DNA from 2 places in the Reyranella sp. genome. Region 1 is predicted to be linked to the other one. Evidence: predicted binding sites of a transcription regulator. Region 1 holds the regulator's gene; the other holds the start of a gene.

Region 1 (4,417 bases):
ATGACCGTGCTGGCGGTGTTCATCGGCACGCCGATCGGCCTCCTGGCAGGCACCTACCTCGCCGAGTACGGCCGTCACGACAAGCTTTCGAGCGTCGTTCGCTTCATCAACGACATCCTGCTCAGCGCACCGTCGATCGTGATCGGCCTGTTCGTCTACGAGATCCTGGTCGCGCCGATGGGCCACTTCTCGGGATGGGCCGGCGCCGTCGCCCTGGCCGTCATCGTGATCCCCGTCGTCGTCCGCACGACCGAGGACATGCTTATGCTGGTGCCCGACACGCTGCGTGAGGCCGCTGCCTCGATCGGCCTGCCGCGCGCCCACATGATCGTCCGCATCGCCTATCGCGCCGCCCAGGCGGGCATCGTCACCGGCATCCTGCTGGCCATCGCCCGCATCAGCGGCGAGACGGCCCCGCTCCTGTTCACCGCCCTGAACAACCAGTTCTTCAGCCTGAACATGGGCGCGCCGATGCCCAGCCTGCCGGTCGTCATCTTCCAGTTCGCCCTGTCGCCCTATGCCGAGTGGCAGAAGCTCGCCTGGACCGGCGCGCTGCTGATCACCGTCACCGTCTTGGGGCTCAGCATCCTGGCCCGTTCGCTTACCTCCGCGAGGAAATCCTGATGTCCATGCAATCCACCGACGCTCCCAGCGTCGCCGTTCCCGTCGCTGCGCACGGCCAAATCGACGTCTCGAAGCTCACGGCCAAGATCACGATCAAGAACCTCGAGTTCTTCTATGGCGACAGCCGGGCGCTGAAGGGCATCAACCTGTCGCTCTACGCGAACAAGGCGACGGCGTTCATCGGGCCCTCGGGCTGCGGCAAGTCCACCCTGCTGCGTATCCTGAACCGCATGTACGACCTCTATCCCGGCCAGCGCGCCACCGGCGACGTCATGTTCGACGGCGATAACCTCCTGCGTGAAGACCAGGACATCAACCTGCTGCGCGCGCGCATCGGCATGGTGTTCCAGAAGCCGACGCCGTTCCCGATGACGATCTACGAGAACATCGCCTTCGGCATCCGTCTCTACGAGAACCTGCCCAAGTCGGAACTCGACGGCCGGGTCGAGCACGCCCTGCGCCGCGGCGCGCTGTGGGACGAGGTCAAGGACAAGCTGGGCGCCAGCGGCCTCAGCCTGTCGGGCGGCCAGCAGCAGCGCCTGTGCATCGCGCGTACGGTCGCGGTCAAGCCGGAGGTCATCCTGTTCGACGAGCCGTGCTCCGCGCTGGACCCGATCTCGACCTCCAAGATCGAGGAGCTGATCGACGAGCTGAAGCAGGACTACACGATCGTGATCGTGACTCACAACATGCAGCAGGCCGCGCGCGTCTCGGACTTCACGACCTTCATGTATCTCGGCGAGATGATCGAGTTCGGTCAGACCGCGACGGTGTTCACGACCCCCAAGGACAAGCGCACGCAGGCCTACATCACGGGCCGTTTCGGCTGACCGGCGTGCCCGAAGAAGGATCAAGTACAATGGCGAGCGACCACATTCTGAAGCGCTTCGACGAAGAGCTGGAGCGCCTCAACGCGACGATCAACGAGATGGGCGGCCTGACCGAGAGCCAGTTCGCCAAGGCGCTGACCGCCGTGCGCGAGCGCGACACGCAGATCGCGGAGGAGGTGATTGCCGACGACGCTCGCGTCGATGCCCTCGATGTCGCGGTGCAGGAGCAGACCGTCAAGCTCCTGGCGCTGCGCCAGCCGATGGCGAACGACCTGCGCATGGTGCTGTCGTCGATCAAGATCGCGGCGGCGCTCGAGCGGATCGCCGACTACGCCAAGAACACCGCCAAGCGCGGCATCGTGATGACCCAGGGCACCGCGCCGGCGTCGGCGGTCGCCGGCATCGATCGCCTGGGCAAGCTGGTGAGGACCGCGCTGAAGGACGTGCTCGACGCCTTTGCCGACGGCGATGTCGCCAAGGCGCACGACGTGTGGAACCGCGACGAGGAGATCGATCAGGTCTACACCGGCCTGTTCCGCGAGCTCCTGACCTACATGATGGAAGACCCGCGCACCATCACGGCCTGCACACATCTCCTGTTCATGGCGAAGAACATCGAGCGGGCCGGCGACCATGTCACCAACATCGCCGAGCTGGTGAGCTTCCGCAGCACCGGTCAGAGCTTCGCCGAAACCCGGCGCAAAGGCAGTGGCTCACTCTACACGACGGATACGGCGTCATGAACGTGGCCACCACCGCTCCTTCCCGCCGCGACACGCAGACGTCGTCGCTGAAGCCGCGCGTGCTGATCGTCGAGGATGAAACCGCGTTGGTGGAGTTGCTGCGTTACAATCTCGAGCAGGCCGGCTTCGCCGTCGCCGTCGCCTATGACGGCGAGGAGGCCCTGGCCTCGGTGCAGGAGGATACGCCCGACCTGATCCTGCTCGACTGGATGCTGCCCTTGATGTCGGGCATCGAGGTCTGCCGCCAGCTGCGGCGCCAGACCTCGACAGCAAACCTGCCGATCATCATGCTGACGGCGCGCGGCGAGGAGGGCGATCGCGTGCGCGGCCTCGACGCCGGCGCCGACGACTATGTCCCCAAGCCGTTCTCGCCGACCGAGCTCGTCGCCCGCATCCGTGCCGTGCTGCGCCGGATCCGGCCGGCGCTCGCCGACGAGGCGCTGAGCTATGCCGACATCGTGATGGACCTCGTCGCGCATCGCGTGACGCGGGGCGGCAAGCCGGTCCATCTCGGGCCGACCGAGTTCCGCCTGCTGCGCCATTTCATGGAACATCCCGGCCGTGTCTTCTCGCGCGAGCAGCTGCTCGATTCGGTGTGGGGCAAGGACGTCTATGTCGAGGCCCGCACGGTCGACGTGCATATCCGCCGCCTGCGCATTGCGTTGAACGGCGACAGCGACGCCGACCTGATCCGCACCGTCCGCGCCGCCGGCTACGCGCTCGACGCGCAAGGGTAATTGCAAGGGTAGTTTTCCACACCCCGGTCACGCTCCTGTAGCGTGCCGCCGCTACACGGAACTCGCTCATTCCATCCTGGCCCCCCACGCCCCGCACTGGAATGGGCAGGTTCCCCCGGCACGGTTGATACCCCGTAGCCGATCTACGACTACCCCTCCTTCGGCCCCGAAGGAGGGGTTTCTTTTTCGAAGTGACGGCGAACGATGGCCGCCAACACGAGCGCAGGCAGGCCGAGCAGCGTGGTGTAGACGAAGAAGATCGCGTAACCCCCGAACCTGTGGGTGGCGGAGAATTCTTCCTGCAGCCTGTCGACGACCCATCCCGAGGAGCCGCCGAGCAGCTTTCCGGGCAGTGTCATAACCGAGGTGAAGAGCGCGTACTGCGTCGCCGTGTAGGCCGTGTTGGTCAGTCCCGACAGGAAGGCGATAAAGATCGAACCGGACATGCCGCCAACCAGGTTGTCCACACTGATGGCGATGGTGAGGATCAGCAGGTCCGGATGACCGACCCAAGCGAGCCACGAAAAGGTGAGATTGCTCGCTGCAATCAGGACCACCGCCGGCATCAGAAGCCTCGCTGCACCGATGCGGAAAACCAGCGCTCCGCCCAGCAGCGCGCCCAGGATCGTCATGGCGAAGCCGTAGATCTTCGAGATGTCGGCGATCTGATCCTTGCTGAACCCCATGTCGATGTAGAACGGGTTGGCCATGACGCCCATCGCGATGTCCGACAGCCTGAACAGGCCGATGAACAGCAGCAGGACGACCGCCATCCAGCGGAAGCGCGCGAAGAAATCGACGAACGGGCAGACGATTGCGTCATAGACGAAGATCAGCACCTTGCGCGACCAGCCGGGCATGTTCCCGAGCCCCGCGGCGAAGATGGCCACCTTGCCTTCGAGCGCGGTCGTCGCGGCGGTGCTCCGGCGCTCCGGCTCCGAGATCAGAAGGGTCGTCATGATTCCGACGAGACCGAGCGCCGCCATCGTCTGGTAGGCCGCCGTCCAGGAGACGAATTGCGCCACGTAGAGGGCGCCCGCCCCGGCGGCGAGGACAGCGATGCGGTAGCCGAGCTGGTAGGTCGCGGCCGTCGCACCCTGCAGACTCGCATCGGTTGCTTCGATACGGCAGGCGTCGAGGGCGATATCCTGCGTGGCCGATGAGAAGGCGACGACCAGTGCGAACACGACCATCCACCACAGGTCAGTGCGGGGGTCGCAGAACGCCATGGCGAGCAGGCCGCCCGCGATCCCGCTCTGGGCCAGCAGCATCCAGGAGCGGCGCCGTCCCAGCCAGCGGGTCAGCAGCGGCAGGGGGACGCGATCGACGACGGGCGACCAGACGAACTTGAAGGAATAGGTGATGCCGATCCAGCTTATGAAGCCAATGGCGGTGCGGCTGATGCCATACTCGCGCAGCCACGCCGACAGCGTCGAGAAGACAAGCAGGAAGGGCAGCCCGGCCGAGAAGCCGAGGAACAGGA
Region 2 (4,417 bases), 3.2 Mb from region 1:
GGTGGCCGTGGTGCCGCCCGACGATGAGCTGCTGGGTTCGATCATCCTGAAGCAGCTCGCCGACCGGCAATTGCATGCCGGCCCCGGTGTCGTGCAGTATCTCGTCTCGCGCATGGAGCGCTCGGCGCAAGTGGCGCGACGGCTGGTCGCCGCGCTCGACCAGCGCGCCCTTGCCGAACGACGCGAGATCGACCGCCGTCTTGCGGCCGATGTGCTGGCAGAGCTTGCGGGGGAAAGGTCATGACACGATGGCTTCTGGCAGCGGCGATCGCGCTGTTCGCCGCGCCGGCCTTCGCGCAGAAGTCGGGCGTGATGGGCACATGGCTCACGGCGTCCGGTGCGGCGCAGGTGAGGCTCTCGCCATGCATCGGCGAGGCAACTGGGGCGTTGTGCGGCGTGGTCGTTGCGTTGTTCGATCCCAAGGGGCCGGACGGCAAGGTCGTGACGCCGCAAACGGCGACCGATCATCGCAACGAAAACGCGGCGCTGCGCAGCCGCAAGGTGCTCGGCATGCTGTTGATCTGGGGATTCAAGGCGACGTCGGATCCGAATGAGTTCGAAGGAGGCCGGATCTACAACCCCGAGAACGGCAAGACATACAGCGCGAACATCAGCCTGCAGCCGGACGGAAAGCTCCGCCTGCGCGGCTATGTCGGTTCGCCGATGCTCGGCGAAACCCAGCTTTGGACCAGAGTCAGCCAGTAGGGAGCGAAAGATGGATATGGGCATCAAAGGCCGCAAGGCGATCGTCTGCGCGGCGAGCAAGGGCTTGGGCAAGGGCTGCGCGATGGCGCTCGCCGGCGAGGGAGTCGACCTCGTCATCAACGCGCGCACCAAGTCGGAGCTCGAGGCGACGGCGGAGGAGATCCGCAAGAAATACGGCGTGAAGGTCACCGCGGTCGCGGTCGACGTCACGACGGAAGACGGGCGCAAGCAGGTGCTGGCGGCGTGCCCCGAGCCCGACATCATCGTCAACAATGCCGGCGGCCCGCCGCCGGGCAACTTCCGCAACTGGAACCGCGACGACTGGATCAAGGCGCTCGACGCCAACATGCTGACGCCGATCGAGTTCATCAAGGCGTCGGTCGATGGCATGATGAAGCGCGGCTTCGGGCGCATCGTGAACATTACCTCGAGCTCGGTGAAGGCGCCGATCGACATCCTGGGCCTCAGCAACGGCGCGCGTTCGGGCCTCACCGGCTTCGTCGCGGGCGTGGCGCGCACGACGATCCGCCACGGCGTCACGATCAACGGCCTGCTGCCCGGCCCGTTCGACACCGATCGCCTGCGTGGCACCATGAAGGTGCGGGCGGCGAACGCCGGCAAGAGCTTCGACGAAGAGTATGCAGCGGGCGCCAAGGCCCATCCCGCCGGCCGCTTCGGCACCGCCGAGGAGTTCGGGATGATGTGCGCCTTCCTGTGCAGTGTGCATGCCGGCTACATGACCGGCCAGAACATCCTGATGGACGGCGGCCAGTACCCCGGCACGTACTGACGCAACTCATGTCATGATCTCCCGGATCGCGAGCCTCCGGTTCGCGGTCCGGGAGAGCGTGAGCTCGTTACTCCGGCAACAGATCACGCGGGCGGACGAAGGACACGAGTTCGGCGGAGCCCGGTGCGAGCTCGGTCCACAAGGTGGCCGGCGCCCGCAAGGTCGCCAGGGTGCCGGTCGGATATTTCTCGCGCAGGGCTGCGAGGTCGGTCGCTCTGCCGCTGCCGGCCAGGCTCTCCGCCAGCGCGCCGATGCCCTCGTTGTGCCCGATCAGCAGGACCGTGCCGACCTCTTCCGCAAGGGCGCGCAGGCGCCCCAGCAGGGCGTCTTCGGAGGCGAGGTAGAGGCCCCGCTCCAGCGCGATCGGCGGGGCAGGGGCGGTCAGCCGATGGACCAGCGGCGCCAGCGTCTGGCGGGTTCGCGCCGCCGTCGAGCACAGGATCAAATCCGGCCGCGGCGCGTTACGCACGATGTGGTCGGCCATTGCCTCCGCGGCCCGCTCGCCACGGCGGTTCAGCGGTCGGTCATGGTCATCCAGGCCGGGCTGGCTCCAGGCCGATTTCGCATGGCGCAGGAGGAGAACCACTTTCACGACGTGACTCCAAATAATCCTTTGGAAACAGTTGTTTAGTGAATTGGCATGACACCGTCATGGTGACTCGTTACGCTTGCTGTGAATAACTCGGGACCGACATGGACGCTCTCAATCCCGATATGGCCGACGCGATCACGGCCGACAATCCGCACCGCTTCATCAACCGTGAACTGTCGTGGCTGGCTTTCAACACGCGTGTGCTCGAGGAAGCCAGCAACCCGCGCCATCCGCTGCTCGAGCGGGTGAGATTCCTGTCGATCTCGGCGGGCAACCTCGACGAGTTCTACATGGTCCGCGTCGCCGGTCTCGTCGACATGCTGCCGAATCGCTCGACCATGCTCAGCGACGACGGCCTGACACCGGGGGAGCAACTGGCGGCGATCCGCGAACGCGCGTCCGCCCTTATGGATGAACAGCAGCGCGTCTGGGGGCTTCTGCAGGGTGAATTGCGCGAGGCCGGCATCGCTGTTCTGGCCGGCAGCGAGCTCAGCGATGGCGAGAGGACCTGGCTCGAAACCTACTTCATCGACCAGGTCTTCCCGATCCTGACTCCCCTGGCAGTCGATCCGGCCCATCCATTCCCCTTCCTCCCCAACGGCGGCTTCTCGGCAATTTTCAAGCTCAAGCGCAAGGACGACAAGCGCCCGCTGATGGCGCTGTTGCCGTTGCCGCCGCAGGTCGACCGGTTCGTGCGCCTGCCAGGCCCGGCCATCCGTTTCCTGCCGCTGGAAGAGCTGATCGCGATTTTCCTGCCGCGCCTGTTCCCCGGTTACGGAGTGAGCGAGCGCGGCTTCTTCCGGCTGATCCGCGACAGCGACGTCGAGATCAACGAAGAGTCGGAAGATCTCGTGCTGCTCTACGAGAGCGCGCTGAAGCGCCGCCGCCGCGGCGACCTGATCTCGATCTCGCTCGACGTCGACATGCCGGGCGAGCTGCGCGACTTCCTGTTCGACCAGCTCGAGATCGCTGGCCAGATCGTCCACGTCTTCCACCTCGACCGCATGCTCAACATCGGCGATGTCAAGGCCGTGATCGTCGACGATCGGCCGGACCTCAAGTTCGCGCCCTACAACGCACGTTTTCCCGAGCGCATTCGCGATTTCGCCGGCGACTGCTTCGCCGCCATCCGCGCCAAGGACATCGTCGTCCATCATCCCTACGAGAGCTTCGACGTTGTGGTGCAGTTCCTGCGCCAGGCCGCGCGCGACCCTGCCGTGGTGGCGATCAAGCAGACGCTCTACCGCACTTCCGCCGACTCGCCGATCGTCAAGGAGCTGATCGCGGCCGCCGAGGCAGGCAAGACCGTGACGGCGCTGGTCGAACTCAAGGCGCGGTTCGACGAGGAGGCGAACATCCGCTGGGCGCGCGATCTCGAGCGCGCCGGCGTGCAGGTGGTCTACGGCTTCATCGACCTCAAGACCCACGCCAAGGTGTCGATGGTGGTGCGCCGCGAGGCGCAGGCGATCCGCACCTACGTCCATTTCGGCACCGGCAACTACCATCCGATCACGGCGCGCATCTATACCGACCTGTCGTTCTTCACCTGCGATCCGGCGATGGGCCGCGATGCCGCGCGCCTGTTCAACTACATGACCGGCTATGCCCGTCCCGAGAAGATGGAGAAGATCGCTTTCGCGCCGGTGACGCTGCGCTCGACGATCTTTGGCCTGATCGACGCCGAGATCGCCAATGCGACGGCCGGCAAGCCGGCGGCGATCTGGTGCAAGCTCAATTCCCTGGTCGATCCCGACATGATCGACCGGCTGTACGCCGCCTCGAAGGCGGGCGTGCATATCGACCTCGTGATCCGCGGCATCTGCTGCCTGCGGCCGGGCGTGCCGGGGCTGAGCGAGAACATCCGGGTCAAGAGTATCATCGGCCGCTTCCTGGAACATGCACGCATCGTGTGCTTCGGCAACGGCAAGGCGCTGCCGTCGCCCGATGCCAAGGTGTTCATTTCCTCGGCCGACTGGATGCCGCGCAATCTCGACCGCCGGGTCGAGCTGTTCTGCCCGGTCGAGAATCCGACGGTGCACGAACAGGTGCTCGACCAGATCATGGTCGCCAACCTGAAAGACGACGCCCAAAGCTGGACCATGGGGCCGGACGGCATCTTCACCCGCCGCCCGACGGGCAAGGAACCATTCATTGCCCATCACTATTTCATGACGAACCCGTCACTTTCGGGCCGGGGCAGCGCTCTTCGGCTCAGCGGCGCAGTGCCGCGACTGGTTCTAGGCTCCTAGGCTGTTTCGGCGCTGCAATCCCGCCGGGATTGGGCTAGAGGGAGCGCGAATGGACGGCAAACCGACCATAGACCGTGAGCC

The links. The regulator PhoB, encoded in region 1, activates phosphate uptake and scavenging genes when phosphate is short. The targets are predictions, from matches to a motif close to TGTCATNNANCTGTCAT.
Region 2: the regulator PhoB is predicted to act here: its motif matches at 2,132-2,148, upstream of ACQY8M_RS22940 (RNA degradosome polyphosphate kinase).

The regions. Positions count from the first base shown of each region.
Region 1 covers NZ_OZ257242.1:1,544,437-1,548,853, forward strand. The annotation lists gene pstA (phosphate ABC transporter permease PstA) at 1-624, shown strand, start outside; gene pstB (phosphate ABC transporter ATP-binding protein PstB) at 624-1,454, shown strand; gene phoU (phosphate signaling complex protein PhoU) at 1,484-2,197, shown strand; gene phoB (phosphate regulon transcriptional regulator PhoB) at 2,194-2,934, shown strand; gene ACQY8M_RS07490 (AmpG family muropeptide MFS transporter) at 3,084-4,417, opposite strand, start outside.
Region 2 covers NZ_OZ257242.1:4,726,257-4,730,673, forward strand. The annotation lists gene ACQY8M_RS22920 (chromosomal replication initiator DnaA) at 1-244, shown strand, start outside; gene ACQY8M_RS22925 (DUF2147 domain-containing protein) at 241-705, shown strand; gene ACQY8M_RS22930 (SDR family oxidoreductase) at 716-1,495, shown strand; gene ACQY8M_RS22935 (SixA phosphatase family protein) at 1,563-2,087, opposite strand; gene ACQY8M_RS22940 (RNA degradosome polyphosphate kinase) at 2,189-4,336, shown strand; gene ACQY8M_RS22945 (exopolyphosphatase) at 4,386-4,417, shown strand, end outside.